DNA from 4 places in the Blastococcus sp. SYSU DS1021 genome. Region 3 is predicted to be linked to each of the others. Evidence: riboswitches for the same ligand, from Rfam matches in the RefSeq annotation. Region 3 holds a riboswitch; each other region holds the start of a gene.
The links. Region 3 has a riboswitch for cyclic di-AMP ahead of ACI8AP_RS11805 (NlpC/P60 family protein). Riboswitches for the same ligand answer to the same signal wherever they lie in the genome.
Positions count from the first base shown of each region.

Region 1: it holds a riboswitch for cyclic di-AMP, as region 3 does, so the genes downstream of both, ACI8AP_RS00705 (LysM peptidoglycan-binding domain-containing protein) here and ACI8AP_RS11805 (NlpC/P60 family protein) in region 3, are expected to answer to the same signal.
Region 2: it holds a riboswitch for cyclic di-AMP, as region 3 does, so the genes downstream of both, ACI8AP_RS12720 (C40 family peptidase) here and ACI8AP_RS11805 (NlpC/P60 family protein) in region 3, are expected to answer to the same signal.
Region 4: it holds a riboswitch for cyclic di-AMP, as region 3 does, so the genes downstream of both, ACI8AP_RS08880 (murein hydrolase activator EnvC family protein) here and ACI8AP_RS11805 (NlpC/P60 family protein) in region 3, are expected to answer to the same signal.

Region 1 is NZ_JBJHAL010000001.1:132,808-139,800, forward strand. Features, by position in the region: gene typA (translational GTPase TypA) at 13-1,905, shown strand; gene ACI8AP_RS00705 (LysM peptidoglycan-binding domain-containing protein) at 1,972-2,841, opposite strand; cyclic di-AMP (ydaO/yuaA leader) riboswitch at 2,862-2,955, opposite strand; gene ACI8AP_RS00710 (DUF5994 family protein) at 3,335-3,835, shown strand; gene ACI8AP_RS00715 (NAD-dependent epimerase/dehydratase family protein) at 3,914-4,906, shown strand; gene ACI8AP_RS00720 (sulfite exporter TauE/SafE family protein) at 4,938-5,918, opposite strand; gene ACI8AP_RS00725 (sigma-70 family RNA polymerase sigma factor) at 6,225-6,788, opposite strand; gene ACI8AP_RS00730 (zf-HC2 domain-containing protein) at 6,861-6,993, shown strand, end outside.
Region 2 is NZ_JBJHAL010000015.1:51,199-58,191, forward strand. Features, by position in the region: gene cbiQ (cobalt ECF transporter T component CbiQ) at 1-448, shown strand, start outside; gene ACI8AP_RS12710 (energy-coupling factor ABC transporter ATP-binding protein) at 445-1,290, shown strand; gene cobA (uroporphyrinogen-III C-methyltransferase) at 1,287-2,936, shown strand; cyclic di-AMP (ydaO/yuaA leader) riboswitch at 3,083-3,236, shown strand; gene ACI8AP_RS12720 (C40 family peptidase) at 3,251-4,414, shown strand; gene ACI8AP_RS12725 (MFS transporter) at 4,589-5,818, shown strand; gene ACI8AP_RS12730 (ABC transporter permease) at 6,076-6,909, opposite strand; gene ACI8AP_RS12735 (ATP-binding cassette domain-containing protein) at 6,906-6,993, opposite strand, start outside.
Region 3 is NZ_JBJHAL010000013.1:94,231-101,223, forward strand. Features, by position in the region: gene ACI8AP_RS11795 (glycosyltransferase family 4 protein) at 1-435, opposite strand, end outside; gene ACI8AP_RS11800 (M48 family metallopeptidase) at 432-1,697, opposite strand; gene ACI8AP_RS11805 (NlpC/P60 family protein) at 1,938-3,017, opposite strand; cyclic di-AMP (ydaO/yuaA leader) riboswitch at 3,035-3,211, opposite strand; gene ACI8AP_RS11810 (hypothetical protein) at 3,388-3,696, opposite strand; gene ACI8AP_RS11815 (D-alanyl-D-alanine carboxypeptidase family protein) at 3,780-5,525, opposite strand; gene ACI8AP_RS11820 (DEDD exonuclease domain-containing protein) at 5,722-6,993, shown strand, end outside.
Region 4 is NZ_JBJHAL010000009.1:67,697-74,689, forward strand. Features, by position in the region: gene ACI8AP_RS08855 (alpha/beta fold hydrolase) at 1-859, shown strand, start outside; gene ACI8AP_RS08860 (AEC family transporter) at 887-1,804, shown strand; gene ACI8AP_RS08865 (SGNH/GDSL hydrolase family protein) at 1,839-2,501, shown strand; gene ACI8AP_RS08870 (heparin lyase I family protein) at 2,611-3,918, opposite strand; tRNA gene ACI8AP_RS08875 (tRNA-Ile) at 4,320-4,393, opposite strand; cyclic di-AMP (ydaO/yuaA leader) riboswitch at 4,554-4,709, shown strand; gene ACI8AP_RS08880 (murein hydrolase activator EnvC family protein) at 4,720-5,946, shown strand; gene ACI8AP_RS08885 (TVP38/TMEM64 family protein) at 5,979-6,728, shown strand; gene ACI8AP_RS08890 (maleylpyruvate isomerase family mycothiol-dependent enzyme) at 6,662-6,993, opposite strand, start outside.

The sequences.
Region 1 (6,993 bases), on a different contig from region 3:
GTGCCCTTCCGCATGCCCACCCGCAACGACCTGCGCAACGTGGCGATCGTCGCCCACGTCGACCACGGCAAGACGACCCTGGTCGACGCCCTCCTCCGCCAGGCCGGCGCGCTCGGCCGCGCCAAGGGCGAGGGGACGGACAACGACTCCACGCAGGACCGCGTGATGGACTCGATGGACCTCGAGCGCGAGCGCGGCATCACCATCCTCGCGAAGAACACCGCGATCCGCCTGGCGGACGAGGACGGCAACCCCGTCGTCGTCAACATCGTCGACACCCCCGGCCACGCCGACTTCGGTGGCGAGGTCGAGCGCGGCCTCTCCATGGTCGACGGAGTCGTGCTGCTGGTCGACGCCTCCGAGGGCCCGCTCCCGCAGACCCGCTTCGTGCTGCGCAAGGCGCTCGGCAAGGGGATGCCGGTCATCCTCGCGGTCAACAAGACCGACCGCTCCGACGCCCGCATCGAAGAGGTCGTCGACGAGTGCTACGAGCTGTTCATGGAGCTCATGGAGGACGCCGGCATGGACGCCGACGCCCTCGAGTTCCCGATCGTCTACTGCAACGGCCGCACCGGGCAGGCGTCGCTGACCAAGCCCGAGAACGGCACCGTCCCCGACAGCCCGGACCTCGGCCCGCTGGTGAAGACGCTGCTGGACACGATCCCGGCGCCGGAGTACGACGCCGAGGAGCCGCTGCGCGCGCAGGTCACCAACCTCGACGCCTCGCCGTTCCTGGGTCGCCTGGCGCTGCTGCGCATCCACTCCGGTGAGATGAAGCGCGGCCAGCAGGTCGCCTGGTGCAAGGTCGACGGCACGATCAAGAACGTCAAGATCACCGAGCTGCTGGTCACCGAGGGTCTGACCCGGACGCCGGCCGAGAGCGCCGGCCCCGGCGACCTGGTCGCCATCGCCGGCATCGAGGACATCATGATCGGCGACACCCTCGCCGACCCGAACGACCCGCGGCCGCTGCCCCCGCTGACCGTCGACGAGCCCTCGATCTCGATCACCATCGGGATCAACACCTCGCCGCTGTCGGGCAAGTCGGGCAAGAAGCTCACCGCCCGCCTGATCAAGAACCGCCTCGACCAGGAGCTGGTCGGCAACGTCAGCGTGCGGATGCTGCCCACCGACCGCCCCGACACCTGGGAGATGCAGGGCCGTGGCGAGCTGGCGCTGGCCATCCTCGTCGAGCAGCTGCGCCGCGAGGAGTTCGAGCTCACCGTCGGCCGGCCCACCGTCGTCACCAAGGAGATCGACGGCAAGCTGCACGAGCCCGTCGAGCGGGTCACCATCGACACCCCCGGCGAGTACGTCGGCACCCTGACCCAGGCTCTCGCGGTGCGCCGCGGCCGGCTGGAGAACCTGGTGCACCACGACACCGGCTGGGCGCGGATGGAGTACGTCGTCCCCTCCCGCGGCCTCATCGGGTTCCGCACCGAGTTCCTGACCGAGACCCGCGGCACCGGCGTGCTGAACAGCAACCTCGAGGGCTACGAGCCGTGGCTGGGCGACATGCGCGCCCGGCCGACCGGCTCGCTGGTCGCCGACCGCCAGGGCGTGGCGACGACCTACTCGATGTTCTCGCTGCAGGAGCGTGGCCAGCTCATGGTCCAGCCGGGCACCGAGGTCTACGAGGGCATGATCGTGGGTGAGAACTCCCGTCCGGACGACATGGACGTGAACATCACCAAGGAGAAGAAGCTCACCAACATGCGCAAGTCCACCTCCGAGGAGCTGGAGCGGCTGATCCCGCCGAGGATCCTCAACCTGGAGCAGGCGCTGGAGTTCTGTGCCGAGGACGAGTGCGTGGAGGTCACGCCGGCCGGCGTCCGCATCCGCAAGGTGGTGCTCGACCAGACCGAGCGCGGCAAGGCCAAGAACCGCAAGCCCAAGCCCAGCTGATCCGCCCATGACGCAGCGAGCCCCTGCCCGGTGATCCGGGCAGGGGCTCGCTGCGTCATGGGGCCGTTACGGCGCCGGCACGAAGGCCACGTGCGGGTGGTCCATGTGGTTGGCGGTGGGGGAGCCGCGGTCCTCCATGGGCTGCCAGGCCCAGCCCGTCCACGTCCCGGCGATCTGCTGCTGCCAGATCACGTACTCGACGCCGAGGCGCGCCGCGTTGTCGATGACGTACTGGCTGAGCGCGTCGCCCGTGGCCCGGTCGTCGTAGACCATGAAGTCGGCGGCGCGGCCCTCCGACGGGCTGTGGCCGGGGCGGGTGAGCACCGTCGGGATGCCGAACTCCGCGGCGACCTCCGCGACGGCGGGGCGCACGTGCGGTTCCCACGCGCCGTAGGCGGCGGTGTCGAGGGCCGGCCGGTCCGCGGCGCGGCTGGCACGCTCCGGGGCCGCCGACGGGCCGCCGACGAGGGTGAGTCGCTGCCCGACGCGCAGCACGTTCGGGTCCGCGCCGATGACCTCGAGGTTGAGGGCGTGCACGTCCTGCCAGGTGGTGCCGTGGCGGGCGGCGATGCCGCCCAGCGTGTCGCCCGGCTGCACCACGTACTCGCCGCCGGCGGGGGCGGGGGCGGCAGGGGCGGCGCCCGATCCGCCGATGACGAGGACCTGCCCGACGCGCAGGACGTTCGGGTCGGCGCCGATGGTGGCGAGGTTGTCGGCGTGGATGGTCTGCCACGAGGTGCCGTGGGCGGCCGCGAGCCCGCCCAGCGTGTCACCGGGGACGACCGTGTGCTCCCCGGGGTGGGCCTGTGCCGGACCGGCGATCGCGAGGGAGGCGGCCGCGGCGGCCGCGAGGACCACGGCCGGACGTGCCATGGCCGCCGCCGCCGCGGAGGTGCGGGTGGAGCGACCGGGTCGTGCCGTGCGGTGCTTGAGCATGGGGAAGCCTCTCGCCGCCTGCGGGGTTAGCTGTCGGGTTCGGGCGAGAGCTGCCCGGCCGCGTGCTGCGGCTTCACCCCGAGGCCGAGGGCCAGGATCTCGTGGGTTCCCCGCGCCTGCCCGTCGTGTGCACGGGTCCGGTGGCGGTGGGCAGGTTCGGCGGTCCGCCATCCGGGCCCACCCGTTGGTGGACGCAGCACGGTAGGCAGACCGCCGTCCCCGACGGCAAGGCCGCGGAGCCTCCATCGCGGGCGGCCCCGCGCGGACTGACTCGCCGTGGCCCGCCCCCGACTGCCCGTGTGCGGTGCTCGTACCGGCGGCGCACGGTCCGCGGCGCGGGCTCCGTGCTCGTCAGGTCACGAATCGTGATGACTGGCCGAAGCGGTCCGACGCGCCCGCCACGCCGTCGAGGAGTCTCGCCTCGCACCCGTCCTACGTTGACCTCGGAGCCGTCTCCCCGGCTCCCTGGGAAGAGGAAGGCGGCCGAACGCTCATGGCGACGATCACCCGTACGGTTCCGGCGATCGAGGGCTTCCGGGGTGGCATCGACGTCCGGGTGAGCCTGCGCGCCGACGCCGGATCGGGCGGTTCGGCGTTCGACGGTGCGTGGTTCCCGCGGAGCCGGGACCTCGCCGTGGAGCTGCCGGAGCTGATCGCGGCGCTGGAGCGGCGTGGTGTGCGGGTGGAGCGGTTCACCTACGCCCTCGACGCCTGGGAGCCGGCCCCCCGCAAGCTGGAGGTGCTGGGCCGCACGGTCCGCGCCGGCGGCTTCCGGAGCATGGACCCGCAGGTCGTCTGCCTCACCTGGGCCGGGGGGAACCGCCGGGCCGACCTGCTGGTCGTCCCGCCGGAGACCGACGTCCTCACCGGCGCCCGGGCGCTGCGGCTGTGCACCCGGCGGGGCCTGCCGTCCTCGCCCCAGATGGTGCTCGCCGCGGCCCGTTCCACGCCCCTTCCGCAGGTGCCCACGCTGCCGGTGTCCCGCGCGGTGTAGCGCTCGTCCGCCGACGGCGGATCCGCTGCCGGCGAACTCCCTGGACGCGCGGGCGCCGACCGGGCTGGAGTGCTCGGCATGAGACTCCTCGTCCTCGGCGGCACCCACTTCCTCGGCCGGCACGTGGTGGAGGCCGCGCTCGCTCGCAGGCACGACGTCGCCACCTTCACCCGGGGCCTGACGGGTCCGCCGCCGGAGGGCGCGCGGGCGCTGCACGGCGACCGCGACGACCCCGGCGCGCTGCCGCGCGCGCTGGGGGAGTGGGAGCCCGAGCTCGTCGTCGACACCTCCTGCCAGACCCGGGCCGCCGCCCGCAACGCCGCTGCGGCGCTGGGCGGGGTCCGCTCCTACGTCTTCGTGAGCAGCCTCAACGCGTACCGCAACTGGCCGCCGGGGCCGCTCGGCCCGGAGGACGGCGAGCCGACCTGGGACACCGAGGACGACGAGTACGGGCCCATCAAGGCCTTCGGCGAGCGGGAGCTCGCCGCCGCCGTCGGTGGCCGCTTCCTCGCCGCCCGTGCCGGCCTGATCGTCGGCCCCTCCGACCCGATCCACCGCCTCGGCTGGTGGCTGGAGCGCATCGCGAGCGGCGGTCGGGTGGTCGTCCCGGCCGAGGGCGTCGCCCAGCCGATCGCGCTGGTCGACGCCCGTGACCTGGCCGCCTGGCTCGTGGACATGGCCGGGCAGGGCCGCACCGGTGCGGTCAACGCCACGGGGCCGGCGGGCATGACGACCCTGGGCGGCCTGCTCGAGCTCTGCCGGGTCGTCACCGGGAGCGCGGCGGAGTGGGTACCGGTGCCCGAGGCCGACCTTCTCGCCGCCGGCGTCCAGGAGTGGCTGCACCTGCCGCTGTGGCTGCGCCACGAGGTCGCCCGCACCGCCTGGGACGTCGACACCACCCGGGCCGCCGAGCTCGGGCTGGCCACGCGGGCGCTGGAGGCGACCGTCGCCGACACCTGGGCGTGGCTGCGCACGCACGAGCGGCCGGCGCCGCCGGCGCACCGCCCCGCCGACCAGCCCGGACCCGGCCTCCCGGCCGAGCTGGAGGCCTTCCTGCTGGCCGGCCGCTAGGAGCAGCCGGCGGGTGCCGTGCGGCGTCCTGTCAGTCGCGGGGGGCGCTGGGCCGGCCCGCGCCGACCGGGACCTCGCGGGAGTCGGTGGCGTCGGCGGCCACGTTCTGCTCGGCCACCTCGGCGAGGGCGTCGGCCGACTCCAGCCGCGTGTCCCGCCGGTACTGGCGGTAGGAGTGGACGACGGCCAGCACCCAGACGACCGCGAGCACTGCGTAGACCAGGGCGCTGACGGCGTCGCCGGCGTCCACCCAGTCGCTGCGCAGCAGCGTGCGGGTGTTGGTGATCACGATCATCCCGCCGACCAGGGAGCCCAGCATGCGCGGCGGGATGTGCCGCACCAGCCACGCGGCGATCGGCGCGGCGACGAGGCCGCCGGCGAGCAGCCCGGCGACCCACAGGGGGTCGATGCCCGCCGAGCCCAGCGCCATCAGGAAGCCGAGGCTCGCTGCCAGCGCGACGAGGAACTCGGAGGTGTCGATCGAGCCGATGACCTTGCGCGGCTCCATGCGGCCGCTGGCCAGCAGCGCCGGCGTGCCGACCGGTCCCCAGCCGCCGCCCCCGGTGGCGTCGACGAAGCCGGCCACCAGCCCCAGGGGGGTGAGGAAGCGCCGGCGGATGGGCTTGCCGACGTTCCGCCGGTCGATGCCGCGCAGCGTGAAGCGCACCAGGATGTAGACGCCCAGCGAGACCAGGATCAGCGACATGACCGGCGCCGCGACCGACGTCGAGAGGCTGGACAGGAAGTGGGCGCCGGCGAACGCCCCGACCGCACCGGGCACCCCGACCTTGGCGACGACCTTCCAGTCGACGTTGCCGAACTTCCAGTGCGAGAGCCCCGAGGCGAGCGTGGTGCCGATCTCGGCGAGGTGGATGGTCGCCGACGCCGCGGCCGGGTTGGTGCCGATGGCCAGCAGCAGGGTCGTCGAGGTGACGCCGTAGGCCATGCCGAGGCTGCCGTCGACGAGCTGGGCACCGAACCCGGCGAGGGCGAGCAGGATCAGGGTCTTCACGGGCACTGGCTCCGGGGTCTCAGGACGCGGGCGCGCAGCGGCGACCGTGTGAGGCGAGGGCGAGACGTGGTGGCGCCGGGGAGGCGCGGGGGCTCAGCAGCCCGGACAGGCGGCGGTGCAGACGCGCAGCAGGTCGACGTGCCGGCGGCTCACCAGGAGCAGCATCGTCGTCCGCGTCACGGCGCAATGTCTACCAGATCGATGCACTTAGGCGCAGATCCGGTCCCGACGCGTGGGACGGCGGTGGCGGGTGCGCGCGATGGGCCCGTTGTGGCACGGCGAGGTGCGGGTGCCGGCGCCGCGCGCTCAGCTGTGCGCGGTCTCGCCCGGGCCGGCGTCCTCGCGCACCGCAGCGAGGGACTCCACGAGGTCGTCCCGGGCCCGCGCCACCCGGGAGCGGATGGTGCCGACGGGGCACCCGGCGACCTCCGCGGCCTCGGCGTAGGGCAGTCCCAGCAGCTGCGTCAGCACGAACGCCTCGCGCCGGTCGGGGGCCAGCCGGGCCAGCAGGTCGGCGACCGCGGCGCCCTCGCCGACGGCGTCCGCGGCGCCCGGCGGGGCCAGCAGTTCCAGGTCGGCGGACTCCCGGACCAGGGTCAGCCGGCGCCGGCGGCGGGACTTCAGCGCGTCGGCGCAGACCCGGCGGGCGATGGCCAGCAGCCAGGTGCGGACCGAGGACCGGCCCTCGAAGCGGTGCAGGGAGCCGAACGCCCGCAGGTAGGTCTCCTGCGTCAGGTCGTCGGCGGAGGCCCGGTCGCCGAGCGCGGCGCAGAGCCGCCAGACGTCGGACTGCGTCTCCCGCACGAGGGTGGCCGCAGCCAGCGGGTCGCCGTCGGCGGCGTCCGCGGCCAGGCGTGCCAGGTCGTCCATGTCCTCGTCAGCGTGTCGCAGGTCACCCGGGAGGCCCGGAACCGGGCGATGCCCGGCGGCGACTAATCAACCATGTCCTGCCACACCTGCCGCGAGGCGCTCTCCGCGCGGCTCGACGGCGAGCCGCTCGGGATGCCCGCCGACGAGCTCGACGCGCACCTCGCCACGTGCCGCGGGTGCGCGGCCTGGGCCGCCGCCGCCGAGC
Region 2 (6,993 bases), on a different contig from region 3:
CGCCGCCGCGCAGGCCGGCTCGCTGGTCGGGCACGCGGTCGCCGGCAGCGCCGCGGTCCTCCTGCTGGCCACCACCACGCCGATGTCGGACCTGCTGCCCGCGCTGCGCCGGCTCCGGGTACCGGCCGCGGTCGTCGAGGTGGCGGGCGTGATGTACCGGCTGCTGTTCGTGCTGCTCGACAGCCTGCACACGATCCGCGAGGCGCAGACGGCGCGGATGGGCTGGTCCTCACCGCGCCGCTCCTACCGCTCCGCCGGGCTGCTCGCGGCCGGGGTGCTCACCCGCTCCTGGGACCGCGCCCGCCGGCTGCAGGAGGGCCTGGCCGGCCGGGGCATGGAGACCGACCTGCGCGTGCTGCCCGAGGTGCTGCCGTCGTCCCGGCTCTTCCTGGCCACCGCGCTCACCGGCCTGGCGGGGATCGTCGCGGTCAGCGTGGTGGTGGCATGAGCCACCGGACCCTCGGCGCCACCGGGCTGGTCGTCGGCTACGAGCGCGGCCGCCCGGTCCTCGACGGCGCCGACCTCACCGTCCCCGCCGGCCGGCGGCTGGCCGTGCTCGGGGCCAACGGCTCGGGCAAGACCACGCTGCTGCGCTGCCTGTCCGGCGCGCTGCCGCCCGTCTCCGGCGCGGTGACCGTGGACGGGGTGCCACTGGAGCACACCCGCCGCGGCCTGCGGCAGCACCGGCAGACCGTCCAGCTGGTGCTGCAGGACCCCGACGACCAGCTGTTCTCCGCTTCCGTGGCGCAGGACGTCTCGTTCGGCCCGCTCAACCTGGGGCTGGACGAGGACGCGGTGCGCGCGCGGGTGGCCGAGGCCCTGGACCTGCTCGCCGTCGACCACCTCGCCGCCCGGCCCACCCACCAGCTCTCCTACGGAGAGCGGAAGCGGGTGGCGATCGCCGGTGCGGTGGCGATGCGGCCGTGCGTGCTGCTGCTCGACGAACCCACCGCCGGGCTCGACCCCTCTGCGGTCACCGAGGCGCTGGCCGCGCTGTCCCGGTTGCAGGAGCACGACTCCACCGTGGTGATGAGCACCCACGACGTCGACCTGGCGCTGCGCTGGGCCGACGAGGTGGCCGTCGTCGTCGACCGCGCGGTGGTGCAGGGCGCCCCTGACGACGTCCTCGGCGACGGCGAGCTGCTGGCCCGCGCGCGGCTGTCTCGCCCCTGGGCGCTGGAGGTCGGCGCCCGGCTGCGCGAGCTCGGTCTGCTCCCCGAGGGCCCCCTCCCCCGGGACGCCGCCGGGCTGCTGGGCGCCCTGCCCGACCGTCCCGGCGTGCCCACGTGAGGACCGTCGGCATCGGGCTGTCCTCCGGGGTGAGCGCCGCCGAGGTGCTCGCCGCCGTCGACGCCGTCCTCCCCCGGCCGCCCGGGCCGGTCCGGCTGGCCACCCTGGACACGCGCGTGCGCGAGCCGGGGCTGGTGGACGCCGCCGCCCGGCGCGGCTGGCCGCTCGCCGGTCACCCGGCCGAGGCGCTGGCCGGGGTGCGCGTGCCCGCACCGTCCGGCGCGGTCGCCGACCGGGTGGGCACCCCGTCGGTCGCCGAGGCGGCGGCGCTCCTCGGGGGCGGGGTGCTCGAGGTCGGGAAGACGGTGCGCGGCCGGGTGACCGTCGCCGTCGCGCGGCCGCCGGACCCGACCGCCGACCCGCACCGGACCACCCCCACCGATGCAGCAGGAGGACCCGTGACCACCCAGCCCACCGGCGACGGCGTGCACCCGGTCGGGCTGCGGCTGGCCGGCCGGCGCGTGATCGTCGTGGGCGGGGGTACGGCCGCGCACCGCGGGGTGACCGGCCTGCTCGCCGCCGGCGCGGAGGTGACGGTGGTCAGCCCGGGCCTGACGCCGGCGCTGGAGTCGGCCGCCACCGCCGGGCACCTGGAGTGGTGGCCGCGGCGCTACGCCGCCGGGGATCTCGCCGGGGCGTGGTTCGCGCTGGCCGCGACCGGCGATCCCGACGTCGACACCGCGGTGGCCCGGGACGCCGACCGGCACCGGATCTTCTGCGCCCGCACCGACGGTGCGCGGGCCGGCGCCGAGCTGCCCGTCACCGGCCGCGCCGGCGACCTCGTGCTGGCGGTCCACGACGCGGCCGACCCCCGGGCGGCGGCCGGGCTCCGCGACGCGGTCCTCGCCGGGGTCGCCGACGGCACCCTGCCGGTCCGCCGTTCCGACACCGGGCCGGGGCGGGTCGTCCTCGTCGGTGGCGGCCCGGGTGATCCGGGGCTGATCACCGTCCGCGGCCGGCAGGCGCTGGCCACCGCCGACGTCGTCGTCGCCGACCACCTCGGCCCCCAGCCACTGCTCGCCTCGCTCCCCCCCGAGGTCGAGGTCGTCGACGCCTCCAAGCTGCCGCGCGGCCGCTCGATGGCCCAGGAGACCATCAACGACCTGCTGATCACCCACGCCCGCGCCGGCCGCCGCGTCGTGCGCCTCAAGGGCGGCGACCCCTTCGTCTTCGGCCGCGGCTTCGAAGAGGTCCAGGCCTGCACCGACGCCGGCATCCCCGTCGAGGTCGTGCCCGGCATCACCAGCGCCGTCGCCGTCCCCGCCCTCGCCGGCATCCCGGTCACCCACCGCGGCCTCACCCACGAGTTCGTCGTCGTCTCCGGCCACCTGCCCCCCGGCCACCCCCAGTCACTGGTCGACTGGACCGCCCTCGGCGCACTGCGCGGCACCCTCGTCGTCCTCATGGGCGTCGACACCGCCCCCGCCATCGCCGCCGCCCTCGTCGAGCACGGCCGCGCACCCGACACCCCGGTCGCGGTCGTCACCGACGGCTCCACCCCCACCCAGCGGTCGCTGCGCACCACCCTGGCCGACCTCCCGGCCACCCTCACCGAGCACGCAGTCCGCCCCCCGGCGGTCTGGGTCGTCGGTGAGGTGGTCCACCTCACGTCAGCCGACCGCGGGCGTGTCTCGGCGCGTCGGTGACTGGGCGTGAACGCCCGCCGGACTGTCGGCCACGGTGCTGGACGAAGTCGTCCCCAGGCATGGTGATCCGCCGGATCGGCACCTAGCGTGGGCCCGTCCGGACGGACCCTCTCGTCACTCGACCCGTGACAGCCGCCCGGACGCCGCCGAACCACCCGCCGGATCCGTCCGGCACCCGGACCGGGGACCCAACGCACCACCTGGGGTGAAGCGACGAGCGGCCCGCACGGGCCGTCCGCCGCCGGGCGACTTCCCGCCCGAACCCGTCAGCTAACCCGGTAGGCGGCCGTGGAAGAAAGGAAGACCCGCCGAACATGGCGAGTTCGCTCAGCCCTGCCCACCGCCGCATCACCGGACGGCGGGCCCTGCTGGCCCTCGTGGCCGCCGGCGGCGTCGTCCTGGCGCCGCTCCCCGCCGTCGCCGACCCCGAGCCGGCCACCTCCCAGGAGGCCGCGGACCTCGTCGCCGCCCGCGCGCACGACCTGGAGGTGCTCACCGAGCGCTTCAACGAGACCCGCGAGCACCTCAAGGCGGCGCAGGCGTCCGCCGACGCGGCCGCCGAGGAGCTCACCGCCGCGCAGGCCGCCCTGGCCCAGGCGCAGGACCGCGTCCGCACGGTGGCCCGCAGCGCGTACACCGGTGACCGGCTGGACACCGTGACGGCGATGCTGACCAGCGGCTCGCCCACGGAGCTGATCGACCGGGTCGGCCTGCTCGACACGATCGCCGCCCACAACAACGGCGTGCTCGGGGAGGCCCGGACCGCCGGCGAGGACGCCGAGCGCGCCCGTGCGGACGCCGAGCGGGCCGCGGCGGACGCCCAGGCGCAGGTCGACCGCGTGAACGCCGAGCGGGCGCGCCTCGACGAGGAGATCGCCGTCTACCAGGCGCACTTCGACCGGCTGAGCGCCGAGGAGCAGCGAGCCTCCCGCGCCGCCGCCGAGCGGCACGCCGCCGAGGAGGCCGCCGCGGCCCAGGCAGCCCAGGCCGCCGAGGAGGCGCCGGCCGCCGCCCCGGTTCCCGCCGCCCCGGCTCCCGCAGCCGCGGCTCCCGCTCCGGCTCCCGCCCCGGCCCCCGCCCCGGCCCCCGCCCCCGCGCCGCCCGCGCCGGTGTCCGGCGGCAGCGGCGCGGCGCAGACCGCGGTGAACACCGCCATGGCCCAGATCGGCGACCCCTACGTGTGGGCGGCCGCCGGCCCGAACGCCTTCGACTGCTCGGGCCTGGTGCAGTACGCCTATGCGGCCGCGGGCATCAGCCTGCCGCACTCCAGCCGCATGCAGTCGACCATGGGGACGCCGGTCTCCCGCTCCGCCCTGCAGCCGGGTGACCTGGTCTTCTTCTACAGCCCGGTCAGCCACGTCGGCATCTACATCGGCAACGGCCAGATGGTGCACGCCGCCACGTCCGGTGTCCCGGTGAAGGTCGCGTCGATCGACTCGATGGGCGGCTACAACAGCGCCCGGCGGATCGCCGGCTGACGACCGCCGGCTGAGACACCCGGGCGCGCGGGGCGGTCCGCCCCCCCCCCCCCCCCCCCCCCCCCCCCCCCCCCCCCCCCCCCCCCCCCCCCCCCCCCCCCCCCCCCCCCCCCCCCCCCCCCCCCCGGGTGTCTCGTGCGTGTCGGGCCACCGCACGTGCGACGATCGCCTCTCGTGCGGGTGGGGACACGGGGCGAGCTGCCCCGCGAGGTCAGGGTCCTGGCGGTCATCGCCTTCGTCGTGGCGCTCGGCTTCGGCATCGTCGCCCCGGCGATCCCCCTGTTCGCCCGCAACTTCGGGGTCGGGACCACCGCCGTCGGGCTGGCGGTCAGCGCCTTCGCGTTCTTCCGCTTCGTCTCCGCCTTCAGCGGCGGCACCCTGGTCGAGCGGTTCGGCGAGCGGCTCGTGCTCGCCTCCGGGCTGGTGGTCGTCGCCGTCACCACCGGTCTCGCCGGGCTGGCCGGGTCCTTCCCGCTCTTCCTCGGGCTGCGGGCCGCCGGCGGGATCGGCAGCGCCATGTTCACCGTCGCGGCGCTCTCGCTGCTGCTGCGGGTGGCCCCGCCGTCGCACCGCGGGCGGGCCGCGGCCACCTGGCAGGGCGGCTTCATCCTCGGCGGCATCGCCGGGCCGGCCGCCGGCGGGCTGCTGGCGGAGCTCTCCCCCCGGCTGCCGTTCTTCCTCTACGCCGGGTTCCTGCTGGTGGCCGGTGCGGTGGGCGTCGCGCTGCTGCGCACCGCCGAGCCCGACCCGGCCGCGCCCCCGGCGGGTGACGCCGCCGGCCCCGACCTCGACGCCGGCCCGGTCCGGCTGGGCAGCGCGCTGCGCTCGCGGGTCTACCTGGCCGCGCTGCTGGCCAACTTCGGCGTCGGCTGGGTGCTGTTCGGCGTCCGCAACTCCCTGGTGCCGCTCTACGTCACCGAGGAGCTGGGCCGGACCGTGGCCTGGGCGGGGGCCGGGCTGCTCGTCGGCTCGGTCGCGCAGGCGCTCGGCCTGCTCCGATCCGGCCGACTGGTGGACGGCTGGGGACGCCGGCCTTCGCTGATCGTGGGCGCGGCGCTGGCGACGGCGGCCATGGCGGTGCTGGTCCTGCCGCCCGTCCTCTGGGCCTTCCTGCTGTCCATGGCCGTCTTCGGGCTCGCCGCCTCGCTGCTCGCCAGCGCCCCGGCGGCCCTGGTCGGCGACCTGAGCGCCGGGCGGGGCGGCCGGGTCGTCGCGGTGTTCCAGATGTCGGCGGACCTGGGTGCCATCGCCGGGCCCCTGATCGCCGGCTGGCTCACCGACGTGGCCGGATTCCAGGTGGCGTTCGGCGTGAGCACCGCGGTGCTCGCGGCCGGGCTCCTCGGTGGGCTGGCCATCCCGAGGACCGCGCCCGCCCCGGCGCCGGCGGCGACGCCGGCCGCCTGACCCCGGATCCCGACGGCGGTGAGGACGAGCCGTTGATCCACCCCGGCCGCTTCGTCGCCGAGGTTCACCGGTTGCCGGCAGGCGCCGTCCGCTCCGCGCCTCCCGGCCCGGTGATCTCAGCATGACTCGTGCCCTGCCCACTCCTGTGGGCAGGGCACGAGTGATGCAGAGGGCACCTGCCCGAGCTCCCGGGCCGGGCTCACGAGCACCGGCGTGGACGGCGGGAACCGGGCGGGGTCGTCGGCGGGCACCGGGCGTCAGCGGCTGCGGTACAGCCGGGTGGTCAGCGGGAGGAAGACCGCGGCCAGCGCGGCGGCCACCGCCAGCGAGACGCCGATCGCGACGCCGTCCGGCGTGCCGTCCATCAGCGAGCGGCACGCCGTGGCCAGCACCGAGATCGGGTTGACGTCGACGAACGCCTGCAGCGGCCCGGGCAGGGTGGCCGGGTCGACGAACACGTTGGAGAGGAACGTCAGCGGGAAGATGCTCATGAACCCGGCGTTCATCACGGCGTTCGGGCTGCGCATCAGCAGGCCGAGCACCGAGAAGGCCCACGACAGCCCGAACGAGAAGACCACCACCAGGGCCAGCGCCGCCACGGCGCCCGCCACCCCCGCGTCCGGGCGGTAACCCAGCAGCACGCCGACGACGATGATCACCGTGCCCGCCACGACGTACCGGACGCTGTCCCCGAGCAGCGAGCCCAGCAGCGGCGCGGGCCGCCAGATCGGCAGCGACCGGAAGCGGTCGACGACGCCCTTGGTCAGGTCGGTGTTGAGCGAGACGCCGGAGTAGACCGTCGTGAAGAGCACCGACATGACCAGCAGGCCGGGCAGCGTGTAGTCCAGGTAGGCGCTGGTGGAGCCCGCGATGGCGCCGCCGAAGAGGTACGTGAACATCAGCAGGAACATCACCGGCGTCACGGTCACGTCGAGCAGCTGCTCGGGGACGTGCTTGACCTTGAGCATCCCCCGCCAGCCGAACGTGAGGGCCGCCGACAGCGGTCCGGGCCGCGGGGGCCGCTCGCGGCCGGCGATCGCCCGGCGGACGGCCGCGGCGTCGGCGTCGGTGGTCGTGGTCGCCGTGCTCATGACGTCCGCTCCTCGAGGGTCGGTGCCGCTCCGGGTGGGTCCTCGGCGCCGCGGCCGGTCAGGGCGAGGAAGACCTCGTCCAGG
Region 3 (6,993 bases):
GTACTCGCTGATGTAGGTGAGGACGTCCAGCCCCGTGGCGATCCGCTGCATCACCTGCCGGCTGCCCGGGAGGGCGACCCAGCCGGTCTCGTGGCCGTGCGTGGCCCCGACCAGGTGCCGGACCCCGGCGGCGCGCAGCGCGGGCGCGAGCAGCCCCAGCGGCGCGGCCGCCCCGAAGAACGCGGTGTCGCAGCCGTACCGCTCCACCAGCTCCACGGCCGCGCGGGCGGTCGCCCGCGTCGGGAGGAGCATCCCGGTCGGCCGGCGCACCACCGGATAGGGCAGGGATCGGTCGTGCTCGGCCGAGCCCGGTGCGTCCGACGCCAGCACGACCAGCGAGTCCGGCGTCCGTCGCTCCAGCAGCGCCGCCACGAAGGTCTGGATGCCCCCTTGCCGGGGCGGGAAGTCGTTGGTGACGACGAGCGTCCGGCTCACGGCCCCTCCAGGCGCGCCCAGTCCTCGGCCATCGCGATGCGCTGCGCGGTCGTGGGGTGGCTGCCGAAGAACCAGTGCCAGGCCGCCGGCGGGTCCGGATCGCCGAGGTTGGCCGTGGCGAGCCGCTGCTGCATGGCGGTGAAGGCCTCCGGATCGCGGGTGAGGTCGAGGGCGTGCAGGTCCGCGCGGGCCTCGACCTGGCGCGACACCAGGTTCTGCACGGGTGTGGCCAGCAGGCTGCCCACGGCGACGAGGAACAGCAGCAGGGGGACCACGCGGGGGTCGCCGGCCGAGGGCGCCCCGGCGCGGCGCAGCAGCGGCGTCCACATCAGCAACCAGCCGAGCAGGGCGGTCGCCGCGCCCGCGCCGAGCGCGCCCATGAGCGTGCCGGTGAGGACGTCGTCGGTGGCGACGTGCCCGAGCTCGTGCGCCGCGATCGACTCGATCTCCGCGTCGGGCAGCTCGCCGAGGACGGTGTCGTAGACCACGATGCGCCGGGTGGAGCCGAACCCGGAGACGTAGGCGTTCAGCGCCGTGGTCCGCCGGGAGGCGTCGGAGACCAGCACGTCCTGCACCGGGGTGCCGTTCTCCTCGGCGAGCGCCAGCAGGTCACTGCGCAGCTCACCCGCCGGCAGCGGCTCGAAGGAGTTGAACGCCGGCTCGATGACCACCGGGTAGAGGAACGAGCCGACGACGACGAAGCCGGCCACTGCCGCCCCGCCCCAGGCCCACCAGGTGCGCGGCGCGCGACGGACCAGCCACAGGAAGGCCAGCACCACGACCACTGTCAGCGCCGCGCTGATGGCCCACGAGACGGCGACGTCGCGCAGCCAGAGCCCCCAGCCGCGGGTGGACAGGCCGTAGCGCGTGCGCACGGACTCCGCGTAGGCGGAGATCGGCAGGGTCACGGCGCGGCCCAGGAGGAGCAGGACCGGCACCCCCAGCACCACCCGCACGACCCAGCGGTCCCTCCACCGCGCCCCCAGCGACCGCATCAGGCGGGCCCCCAGCGGGGTGAGCCCCAGCACGGCCGAGACCGCCAGCCCGAGGACGAGGGAGAGCAGCGACGCGGGTCGCAGGGCGGCGGCGAAGGCCTCCGCGCGCTCGATCGCCGCGGGATCCAGGCCGGCGGTCGGGTCGGGCTCGGTGTGCCCTCCGGGCGGTTCGGGCAGCACGTCCCACGGGGTGCGGACGACGATGACGACAACGACGGCGATCCCCAGCAGGGCCGCGGCCACCAGGGCGGCCCGGCGAACGCTCACCCGGCCGATCCTAGGCGGGCCAACCGCAGCGGCCCGTCCCGGTTCGGGGACGTGCTGGGCGGCCGGCATCCTGCTCGACCCGGTCGCGAGGCCCGCCCTCACCGTGTTCCCGTCCTCCGGGCCTGCCCGAGGTCCTCGGGATCGGGCCCTCGGTCACCTGACCGGCCAGCGACCGCGAGGGCCGGCGACCCCTATCGGGATCACCGGCCCTCGTTCCTCGCTGCGATGCTCCCGGAGCCGTCAGCCGGCGATGCGACGGGCGCTGTTGTAGTTCCCCATCGAGTCCACGCTCGCCACCTTCACCGGCTGGCCGGAGGTGGAGGCGTGCACCATCTGGCCGTTGCCGATGTACATGCCCACGTGGCTCACCGGGCTGTAGAAGAACAGCAGGTCGCCAGGCTGCAGCTCGCCGCGCGAGACGGGCCTGCCCATTTGGCTCTGCGACCGGCTGGAGTGCGGCAGCATCACACCCGCCGCGGCGTAGGCGTACGACGTCAGCCCCGAGCAGTCGAAGGCGTTCGGCCCGCCGGCACCCCACACGTACGGGTCGCCGATCTGGGCGAGCGCGGTGTTCACCGCCACCTGGGCGGCCGAGCTCGGCGCGATGACGGCGCCGGTGGGCGCCGGGAGGCCGGTACCACCGTGGGCCTGCGCCACCTGCTCCTGCTGCGGCGCGGTGAGCGCCTCGTACCGGCGCTGGTAGTCGGCGATCTTCGCCTCGAGCTCCTCCTGCTGGGCGGCGATCTGCTCCACCGTCCGCCGGGCGTCCGCCGCGGCCTCCTCGGCGGCGTCGCGGGCCTGCTCCGCGTCCTCGGCCGCGCGCGACACCTCGGTGAGCACCTCGCTGGTGTGCCCGGCGATGGCGTCGAGGGTGCCCAGCTGGTCGACCAGCTGGTCGGCCGAGGTGCTGGTCAGCAGGACGTCGAGCGGCGACATGCCGCTGCCGGTGTAGACGCTGCGGGCCAGCCGGCGCATGTGGCCGTCGAGGGAGCCGAGCCGGCCCTCCGCCTCCGCGACCGCCTCGCTCGCGGCCTGCGCGTCGCGCTGGTGGCCCTCGAGGAGGACGCGCGCCTCGTTCAGCTGCTCGGAGACGACCTCCAGCTCGTGGCTGGCCTCGGCCACCTGGGCGGCGATCTCGTCGGCGGTGCCGGGGACCGCCGACGCGGTACCCGGGAGGACGGTGACGGTCAGGGCTGCGACGGCGCTGACCAGGAGCCCCGAACGGAGCGGTCCGAAGCGGCGGGCGCTGGCGGAGCTGCGCCGGCCGGCGGTGTGGAGTTGTTCGGGGGCGTGCGTCAGTAGTGCGTGAGGGGTCGCCACGTGCGGCGGCTCTCCGTTTCTTCCACTTCGACCGCCGACCGAGTTAGCTGACGGGTTCGGGCTGGGAAGACTGGCCCTATCCCCCACCCACCGGCGAGCCGGCGGCGGGAGAACTCACCCCAGAGTGCGGTGGGTCCCCGGTACACCTCGGGCGCAGTGGTGCGCGCCACGCGGTGATTAGGCGGTGTCCGGTCGAGGCCATCCATCGATGGATGACGACCACCCGGCCGAACGGAGGGAACCCTACGACCGTGATGCGCCTGTGACAAACAGGGACAGCTGAGACGTGTGCGACGGGCGCCTGGCCGCCCACCTGGGCATTCACCCGATCGGGTGGTCACCCGGCCCTCGCCGCGGGGTGCGGCGGCGATCAGCCGGTGCGCCGTCCGGACCGCTCCCCGCCGTGCCCGTCGGGATGCCGCAGCGGGGGAACCAGGCCGCCCTCGGCCAGCGCGCGCACGGCGCTGCGTTCCACCTCGTCGAACTCCACCACCACGCCCGGCGGTGGCACGACGACGTCCTCGGCGGCCGCGGCCGGCCCGCCACGCGGCCGCCCGGTCATCGGCACGACGACCGGGTCGCCCCCCTGCCACCCGGGCGGGGCTCCCAGCAGCACGGTCACGACGCAGTCGGCGCAGCCGGTCCCGCGGGCGGTGCAGGTGTCGCAATCGATGAGCATCGCTTCTTCTCCTCCGTGAGTTGCTGCGCACGGTAGGAAGGGCCACCGACATTTCCGCCGCGCCACCGACGGCCCGCGCCGGATCAGCTGCCCGCGAACTCCCAGTGCCACGGCTCCTCGCGCCCGTTGCCCGGATCGGCCCACGTGGGGTGCAGGAAGCCGAACCGGCCGGCGTTGGCAGCCATCCAGGCGTACTGCGGGGTGCCGAACGTCTCGACGCCACCGCACAGGTCCACCGCCAGACCCCAGCCGTGGTTGCTGGTGCCGGGCACCGCGGCCAGGGCCGGCTTCTCCCCGTACAGCCGCACCTGGCTTGCGTAGGTCCGGTAGGAGTCGGTGATGCACAACGGGCTGCCGAAGGCGGTCGCGTAGGCCGCCGACATGGCGCGGTAGGCGGCGGCCGCGTCGCAGCGCAGCGCGTGCCCGCCGACGCCCAGCGGGCACATGGCGCTGGGCGGGATGAGGCCGTTCGGGTAGCCGCCCCATGCGCGGGCTCCGTCGTAGCTGGGCGGGTAGACGGTGTTGCCGCACTCGGTCCGCAGCGCCCCCGCGGCCGGCCCCGGGACGGCGACAGGGGGCCGCTGGCCGAGGACCGGGCGGCCGATCGCCAGCACCTGGTCGCCCGGCAGCGTGCGCACCACGACCGCGCCGGCCCGCGCGTCAGCGGTCAGCATGGTCCGCGGGTCCAGGGCGATGCCCACGTGCCCGAGCCCCGCCTCCGGGGAGCCCAGGAAGACCAGGTCGCCGGGGAGGACGTCGGCGCGGTCCACCGGCACGGCGCTCGCGAACAGCTCCTCCTGCGTCGCGGGCAGCTGGACACCGGCCCGGCCGTAGGCCACCCGGACCAGTGCGCCGCAGTCCCAGGACTCCGGCCCCGCCGTCCCCGGCGCGTACGGCTGCCCCAGGGCCTCCATCGCGCCGCTGACGGCGGCGAGGGTCTCGGCGGGCAGCACCAGGAGCGAACTCGGCCGCCCGGGCAGCTGGGCCACCCCGCGCTGCGCGCCGCCCCCGGCGGCGCCCACCGGAGCCAGGCGGTCGGGGAGGCTGCGCTCGGGTTCCCGCAGCGCAGCGGCGGGCACGTCCGCGAGGCCGGCGGTCCGGAGCTGGTCGACGTAGGCCCGCCAGCTGGCCGCCGTCTGCTCGTTCACCGACGCCTGCTCCCCCTGGAGCGCCGCCAGCTGCCGGTCGACGACGGCGAGCGTGTCGTGCAGCTCCGTGGTGACCGCGTCGGCGGCCGCCTCCAGCGCGGCCACCCGCGCGGCCACCTCGTCCGCCCGCCCCTGGGCCGCGTCGAGCGCGGCCTGGGCGCGCTGCTGCTGGTCCAGGGCGGCGCGCCGGTGGCTCTCCGCGATGCCGATGAGGTGGGCGAGGTGCGCGTCGACGGCGTCGAGGAAGCCCACGCCGGCGAGGACCTCCCCCGGATCCCCACCGGCGAGCAGGAGCGTGAGAGGGGTGAGGGCGCCACCGTCCCGGTAGACGGCGACGGCGTACCCGGCGACCTCGCGCTGGTGCCCGGCCAGCACGCCCCGGGCGTCCTCGAGCACCGCCCTCGCCTCGTCCACCGACCGCTGCGCCTCGGCCAGCGCCTCGCGTGCGGCGACGACCTGCCCCTGGCGCGCGCGGAGGTCCTCCTGGACCTCGGCGGCCCGCCGTTGCAGCTGGTCCAGGTCGCGGCTGTCCAGCACGCCGGAGGTGCCACCCGGCTGGTCGCTGGGCGCGGCGGCCACCGGCCCGGCGGGCAGCAGCACGGCCGCGCCCGCCACCAGCACCGCGGCCACCACGCACCGCCGGGCCCGGGCGGGCGGGCGCCACCTGGAGCGCGCGGGCATCACCGACCACCTCTGCCTGCGGGCCGGTCGCACCGGACGCGACGGCCACTGGCAGGCATGGTGTCCCGATCGGGGCCGGAACACCAGGTCCCACTCGATGCGGGCAGCCCCGGACCCCCCGGTCAGGGGGCCGGTGCGCGGCCGGCCCCGGCGCGCGTCCCCCGGAGTGTCAGCCCCCCGACCTAGCGTCCGCCCCGTGGCACCCTCCCCCGCACCGCTGCGCTACCAGCAGGTCTCCATCGAGGAGGTCGGGACACCGCTGGCGCAGGTCACGTTCGTCGTCGTGGACCTGGAGACCACCGGCGGGTCCCCGAAGGACAGCGCCATCACCGAGATCGGGGCCGTGCGCGTCCGCGGCGGGCAGGTGCTCGGCGAGTTCCAGACCCTCGTCGACCCAGGCCACGAGATCCCGCCCTACATCAGCGTGCTGACCGGGATCACCTCGACGATGGTCGCCACGGCCCCGCGGATCGGCGCCGTGCTCCCCACCTTCCTCGAGTTCGCCCGCGGCGCCGTCCTGGTCGCCCACAACGCCCCGTTCGACCTCGGGTTCCTCAAGGCGGCGTGCGCCGAGAACGGCCTGGTGTGGCCCACGGCGGCGTCCGTCGACACCGCCGTCCTCGCCCGGCGGCTGCTCAGCCGGGACGAGGTGCCCAACTGCAAGCTGGCCACCCTGGCCCCGTACTTCTCCGCCGCCACCTCGCCCACGCACCGGGCCCTGGACGACGCGCGGGCCACGGTGGACGTGCTGCACGGCCTCTTCGAGCGGCTCGGCCCCCTCGGCGTCACCACCCTCGAGGAGCTGACCGGGCTGACCCGGCAGGTCGATCCGGAGCGTCGGCGGAAGCGGCACCTGGCCGACGCCGTCCCCAGCGGCCCCGGCGTCTACCTGTTCCGCGGCCCCGGGGACGAGCCGCTCTACGTGGGCACCTCCAGCGACCTCCGCAGCCGGGTCCGCAGCTACTTCACCTCGGGCGAGCAGCGCAGCCGCATCACCGAGATGGTCGGCCTCGCCCAGCGGGTGGAGCCGATCCCGTGCGCGCACGCGCTCGAGGCCGCGGTCCGCGAACTGCGGCTCATCGCCCGCCACAAGCCGCGGTACAACAGGCGGTCCCGCTTCCCCGAGCGCGCGCTGTGGGTCCGGCTCACCGACGAGCCCTTCCCGCGGCTGTCGGTGGTCCGCCGGGTCCGCCCCGACGCCGGCGTGTTCCTCGGTCCGTTCCCCGACCGCCGCGCCGCGGACGCCGCCGTGGCTGCCGTCCACGAGGTGCTGCCGCTGCGGCAGTGCACCGCCCGGCTCTCCCCCCGCACGCCGGTCAACGCCTGCGCGCTGGCCGACATGGGGCGTTGCGGCGCCCCCTGCACCGGCGCCCAGTCGGTTCCCGAGTACGCCGGCGTGGCGGCGGTCTTCGCCGCCGCGGTGGGCCACGACCCCCGTCCCCTGCTCGCCCCGCTGCTGGACCGGGTG
Region 4 (6,993 bases), on a different contig from region 3:
CGGCGGTCTCGCGGTCGGCCCCACCGGCCGCTGGCTCGGCGGTGAGGACGTCGGCGCCGCGGCCCGCCGGCTCGGACGGCTCTGGCCCGACGGAGCCCCGGTGGTCACGCGGCTGCCCGACGACGTCAGCGGTCCCGCGACCGCGCCACCCCGCGGGATCGACGACCTGCTGGGCGCGCTCGAGGTCCGGGCACGGAAGTCCGGCCCGGCGCGCGACACGATCGCCGTCCGGGTGCTCACCCGCGCCGACGGTGGCACCGCCTACGTCGTCGACATCCCCGGCACCGGCGTCTGGAACGCGCCGTCGGGCACGGTCCACCCGCGGACCCACGACCTCGGGACCAGCCTCCGGGTGCTCGGCGGTGACACGACGACGCGCCAGGCGGGGATCGCCGAGGCGCTCCACCGGGCCGGTGCGGAGCCGTCGGACCCCGTGCTGCTGGTCGGGCACAGCCAGGGCGGGATGGTGGCCGCGCAGGCGGCCGCGGACGCCGGCGGCCCGGGCTTCGGGTTCGACGTGCGCGCCGTGGTCACCGTCGGGGCACCCGTCGCCCGCGTCGACGTCCCGCCGGAGGTGCAGCTCCTCGCGCTGGAGAACCGCCACGACCTCGTCCCGCAGCTGGACAGCCGCGCCAACGACGACAGCCCGAACGTCACCACCGTGACCTTCGCGGCGCAGCACGGCAGCGTCGCGGACAACCACGCCATCGGGGCGGCGTACCGGCCCGCCGCCCGGGCGGTCGATGCCGGGGAGGACCCGTCGCTGGCCGCGTTCCGCGCCGCCGCCGCGCCCTTCCTGGTGCCGCCCGGCGAGCCGGCGACGGTCGTCGCGCACGTCTACGAGATCGGCCGGAGGTGACGTGGCCGCGCTGGCTAGTCTGCCGTGGTGCAGGGGGCGGCGGTGGTGCTGCCCGAGTTCTCCCTCATCGTCCTGGGGCTGCTGCTGCGGCGCTGGGCCTGGCGGTCCCCGGAATTCTGGGCCGAACTCGAGCGCCTCGTGTACTTCGTGCTGTTCCCGGCCCTGCTGCTGCGCACCACGCTCGCCGCCGACGTCGCCGCGGCCGGTACGGGGGTGGCCCTGCTGGCGGCGGTGGGGGCGATCGCGGCGGGCGCGCTGCTCGGCGCGCTCGTGCGGTGGTTCCCGGGCATCGACCGGGTGACCGCGGCCTCGGGGTGGCAGACGGCGTTCCGCTTCAACTCCTTCCTGGCGCTGGCCCTCGTCGACGACCGCGGGCCGGCCGCGCTCGCGCTGATGGGCGTCCTGCTGGGCGTCACCGTGCCCGCGGTCAACGTCCTCGCGGTGCTGGCGCTCGCGGGAGGCACCACTGCGGCGAGCGGACGCGGCGCCGTTCTCGGCGTGCTCGGGGCCGTCGTCCGCAACCCGCTGATCGTGGCGACCGTCGCCGGGCTCGCCGGCAACGCCGCCGGCGTGGTGCTGCCGGAACCGGTCGACGCCACGCTCGGCCGGATCGCCGCCGCGGCCGTGCCCATGGGGCTGCTGACGGTGGGTGCGGCGCTGCGGATCGGCGAGCTGGCCCGCCGGGAGTGGGCGCTCTCCGGCTACCTGACGGCGGTCAAGCTGCTCGCGGTGCCCGCGGCGGCGCTGGCCCTCGTGGCGCTCCTGGGCATCGAGGGCGACCAGCGCGCCGTCGTCCTCGCGTTCGCCGTCGTGCCGCCTGCCACGGCGTCCTACGTGCTGACGGCCCGCATGGGCGGCAACGGCGGGTTCGTCTCCGCGCACATCTCCCTGGCGACGACGGCCGCGCTCGGGACCGTGCCGCTGTGGTTGCTGGTCGCGGGCTGAGGAGGAGGCGTGCGGTCCGCTAGCGTCCTGAGGCATGTCGCGGCGGCGCACGATCGCGATCACCGGCGGGATCGTCGGGCTCGCCCTGGTCCTGTCGGTCCTGATCCCGGGCAGCCCGACGCGGGTCGTCGCCCGGGGCGCCGTGCACGCGGAGTGCGTCACGTGGGTGGGCGACGAGGGGAGCCGGTCGCTGGCGGTGTACGGGGACTCGATCAGCCGCGCGGACAGCGAGCCCCGGTTCGGCTTCCACGGCGGCCGCTCCTGGTACTCCCACCTCGTCTGCTCCGACGAGTTCACCGACGGCGCGAACGCGGCCGTGGCCGGGGAGACGGCGGCGGAGGTGCTGGGGCGTCTGGAGGCCGACGCGCCGCGGGTCGATGTCCTGGTCATCCAGGCCGGCACGAACGACCTCCGCCTCGGGGTGCCGACGAGGGAGACGGTGGCGAACCTGCGCCGGGCGGTCCGGCTGGGGCAGGAGGCCGCGGGCACGGTGCTGCTGGCGACGGTGCAGCCGTGGACGGACACGGACGCCACGGCCCTGAACGCCGCGGTCCGCCGGCTGGCGGACAGGACGGGCGTCGAGCTGGTGGACTTCGCCGGCGTGCTGGGTGACCGCGACCTGACCCGGGACGGGGTCCATCCGACGGAGGCGGGCGCCCGCGCCCTGGCCGACCTGGTGGCGGAGGCCGTGACCTAGACGCCGACCGCAGGGGCCGCGCGCTGCCCGCAGTCCGGAGAGCTCCGGACTGCGGGCAGCGACCCCATGACGGTCGGGCCTGCTCGCCGGACCCGGCGAGCCGAGCAGGTCAGTCCATCGCGTTCAGTGACGCGACGGACTCGCGCGTCGGGCCGAAGCCGATCGGGGAGTGCTGGAGGTAGTGCGTCCGGTAGGTCCCGGCCGCCGAGTAGATGCCCTGCTTGATGTAGACGGACTGCCCCTCGTACAGGTTGGCGACCCGCTCGGACAGGACCTTCTCGCCCTGGTGCCAGACCTCGATGAGGCCCTTCGCCGGGTCGGGGGACCAGATGAACCGGACGGTGTGGTCGTTCCAGGCGCCCTTGTCGATCGTGCCGAGGTTGAAGGTCCGGACGTACTGCGCGTCGCCGGCGGTCCTGCCGCCCGTGCCACCCCGGACGTCGACCATGAGGTTCTCGTTCACGTCCGACCAGAAGTGCACGTTGGGGTTGCCGGAGTTCACCGTCTGGTGCCACTGCGTGTAGATCAGGAACTGGCCGCGCTCGTCCCAGTCGAAGTCGGCCGGGAAGAACGTGGACCAGGCCCACCACTGCTCGTCGCCGGGCCGGACGTCGCCGGAGGCGGCGATCGAGTCGCGGACCTCGGAGCGGAGGGTGCCGTGCGTGCCGTTCCAGCCGGTGTCGCCGCGCTGCACGGTGAAGAAGGCGGTGCGCTCCGAGCCGGGGTACGGGTTGGCCGTGGTGGTGCCGTACTGGTCCGACCGGAGGGCGTGGATCTCGGGCCAGGGGCCGGGGACCAGCGTCGTGGCGTCGTAGCCCCAGACCCGCGTGGGCTGGACGGCGGGCAGCTCGGGCTCGGGGTCGGACTCGGGGTCGGTCGCGGGCGGGGGCGTCGTGGTCGTCGGCGTCGTGGTCGTCGGAGGCGTGGTGGGCTCCGTGGACGGCGCCGGCGGCTCGGTGGTGGTGGGCTCGGGCGGGGGCGTCGTGGTGACCGGGGCCGCCTCGGCCGGGGTGGTCGGCTCGGCCGGCTGGCCGCCGGGGTAGATGTGCACCGGCTCCGTCCGCTCACCCTGCACCTTGGCGTGGTCCCGCGGCACGACCACGAAGGCGTACCGCGGGGTGGACAGCGGCAGCCGGGGCGACGTCCAGGCGGTGGCGCCGGTGGAGCCCACGATGCGACCGGCGGCGCCGGAGGTGACGTCGATGACGAGGTAGTCGCGGGCCCCGGGCACCCCCGTCCAGTCCAGCGAAGCCCGCTGATCGACGGCCTCGCCGATGAGATCGGCCGGGGCGAGCAGCACGGCGGCGGCCTGCGTGTGCGATGTGACGGGCCGAGGGGCTGCCAGGACGGCGTCGGCGAGTCCGGCGCCGCCGATCAGGGTCAGGGCCGCCAGGACGGCCAGGTTGCGCTTGTTCATGGCGTCGGTCCTCAGATCAGGTCGAGCGGGGTCTGGACGAGGCGGTCGGCGGCATGGACGCCGCCGCCGGCATCGGTCAGGACGGCGGTGGCGACGGCGAGCACGAGACCGGCCCTCGAGGGGAGCCGGGCAGGCGCTGCAGATGCCGCTCGGACGCCGCGTCCGGGGCTGCGGCGGTGACACCACCGGTCGAACCGACGACGGCTGAACGTTCTGTCACGCATCAATTACGCCACGTCATGAAGGCGGCGGTGCAGAGGCGCGCCGGTCGCCTTCCGGCCGCGGCGCCGGTGTGGCGCACCGCTGACGCCGAGGCGCCTACACCCATTGGGAGCCGTGTCCTTGCTCACGCGGACAGGGAGGCGCGAGCGCCAGGCACGACACCGCTGGCATGGGAGAGGTGGGGCGGGTGGGGCTCGAACCCACGACCCAGGGATTATGAGTCCCATGCTCTGACCAGCTGAGCTACCGCCCCGGACCCGCCAGCCTGCCAGACGGCGCCGCGGCGCCGCAGCCACGTCCTGGGGCCGGTGGGGCGAACTGACAAGGTCCGTTACCCCCCTGTGACATTCGGACGATCCGCTTGTACCGTCTCTCGCGGCCCATCCGATCCCGCTCCCGAAACCCGGGGGCTCGGACGGGCCCCGCCGAACTCTGCGGCCTCACCGCCGCGGGGACCGGGGACCCACGTTCTCTGGGGTGAATCCCGCCTGCGCCACCACGGGCAGGCAGGTAGGGCATGTTCCGGCCCGAACCCGTCAGCTGACCTGGTAGGCGGATAGAGGAACGGAGACCGTCGCCTTGGCGACCTCGCACCACCTGCGCCACCACGTCCCGGCCGCGCCCGCGCGCCGGGCCCTCAGCCGCACCCGTCGGGCGGCCACCGCCGCCACCGCACTGCTGGCGCTCGCACTGCTCGGGACGTCGACCGCGGCGGCCGCGCCGGGCGACGCGCGCAGCGAGCATGACCGCGTCGAGGCGGAGGTCGCCGACATCGAGCAGCGCGTGCGCGACGCAGAGGAGCGCCTGCAGCAGCTCACCCTCCGGGCAGAGGAGGCCAGCGGCGCCGTGCTCGCCGCGCAGGCCGAGCTCGACCGCGCCCGCGAGCACGCCGACGCCATCGCCGCCGAGCTCGCCGCCGTCCGGGAGGCCGTGGCGAGTACCCAGGGTGAGGTAGCCGCCCTCGGCCGGGAGGCCTACATGGGCAGCGACAAGTCCATGAAGCAGCTGGAGATGGTGCTGCACGCCGACGGCCCGGGGGAGCTCCTCCAGCAGGCCGCGACGCTCGACCTCCTCGGTGAGGATCGCGCGCAGGTGCTCGAGGACCTGCGGGTGGCCGAGGCCCGCGAGGCCCGGCTCGACCAGGAGGCGAAGGCCGCCGTCGCCGAGCGGGATGCCGCAGCGCGCAAGGCCCAGGGCATGCAGGCGGAGGTCGACGCCCTCCTCGCGGCCGCGCAGACCGACTTCGATGCGCTCACCGCCGAGAAGGCGGCGCTGGACGAGCAGCTGCGCGAGGCGGAGATCCGCATGCTCAGCCTCCGCGGCACGGCCGACCCCGTCGCCGCCTGGTCCGAGCAGCAGGCCACCGAGCAGGCGGCCGTGGCGGCGGCTCCCGCGACCGCCGGGGCCGGCCGGCTCACCCAGGGGCGGGTCACCTCCTGCTACGGCAGCCGGTGGGGTACCCAGCACCTCGGCGTGGACATCGCCGCGCCGATCGGCACCCCGATCTTCACGCCGGAGCCCGGGGTCGTGCTGCAGGCCGGGCCGGCCAGCGGGTTCGGCCTCGCCGTCGCCATCCAGCACCACGACGGGGCCATCACCGTCTACGGGCACGTGAACCAGTTCTTCGTCTCGCCGGGCCAGGTCGTCAGCGGTGGGCAGCAGATCGCCGAGGTGGGCAACCGGGGCCAGTCCACCGGCCCGCACCTGCACTTCGAGGTGCACCTCGGTGGCCTGTACGCCAACCGGTCCAACCCGGTGCCGTGGCTGGCCCAGCGCGGCATCACCCTCGGCGGCAGCTGCGGCTGAGGCTGGTTGACGCCATCGGTCAGGATGAGCACGTGCGGACGACGGCGGGGGCGAGCCCGTGGCTGCGGGCGTGGCTCCTCGTCGCGCTGCTCGCGGCCGGCGTGGTCGCCGCCCTCGCCGTCGACGTGCCCACCCTGGCGCAGGTCCGCTCGTGGGCCGACGGCGGCGGCCTCCGGACGTGGCTGCTGCTGATCGCCGCGCAGGGGGTGGTCCTGCTCGCGCCCGTCCCACGGTCGGTGCTGGCGGCGCTGACCGGAGCGGTCCTGGGGTTCGGCGCGGGCTTCGCGGTCGCCTACACCGGTGCCTTCCTGGCGGCGACCGGTGCGTTCTGGCTCGCGCGGGGCCTGGGTCGCCCGGCCGTGGAGCGGCTGGCGGGGCCGCGGCTCGGCCGCGTGGACCGGTTCTCCAGCGACCGGGGCTTCGTCGCGGTGGTGCTGAGCCGGGTGGTCCCGATGGTGCCCTTCGTCCTGGTCAACTACGCGGCGGGCCTGAGCGCTGTACGGCCGCTGACCTACGGCGTCGCCACCGCCGTCGGACTGGTACCCGGCACGGTGTTGCAAGTGGGCGCCGGCGCCTCGGCCGGCGCGGTCGTCGCCTGGATGCCGACCGCCACGGTCGCCCCGGTGGTCGTCGTGCTGGTGCTGCTGCTGCTTGCCGGTGCGGCCGTGTCGAGGTACCGATCCCGCACCGGCGAGCAGGTGGGCGAGGACGCGGGTCAGCGCCCGCCGAAGAACCGCCCCAGCGCGCCGCCGGCCCCGCCCACGGTGCGGGCGGCCAGCTGAAGGATCGGTCCGCCCGGGATGCCCGGCACCTGCTGGACGATCGGCGCCAGCTGCAGGAGCCCGGGCACGTCGTGGACCTTCAGTCTGCGGCGGGCCACCGCCGGTACCGGGTTCACCCGGCCGGCGGCGGCGTCGAGCAGGAGCTCGGGGGTTGCCTCCACGGCCGGGCCCTCGACGACACCCGGCGGCACCCGTCGCACCCGCCACCCGTCGTCGTCCGCGGTGAACCCCCAGCCGCCGTCGGGTGTCACCAGGCTGACGCGGC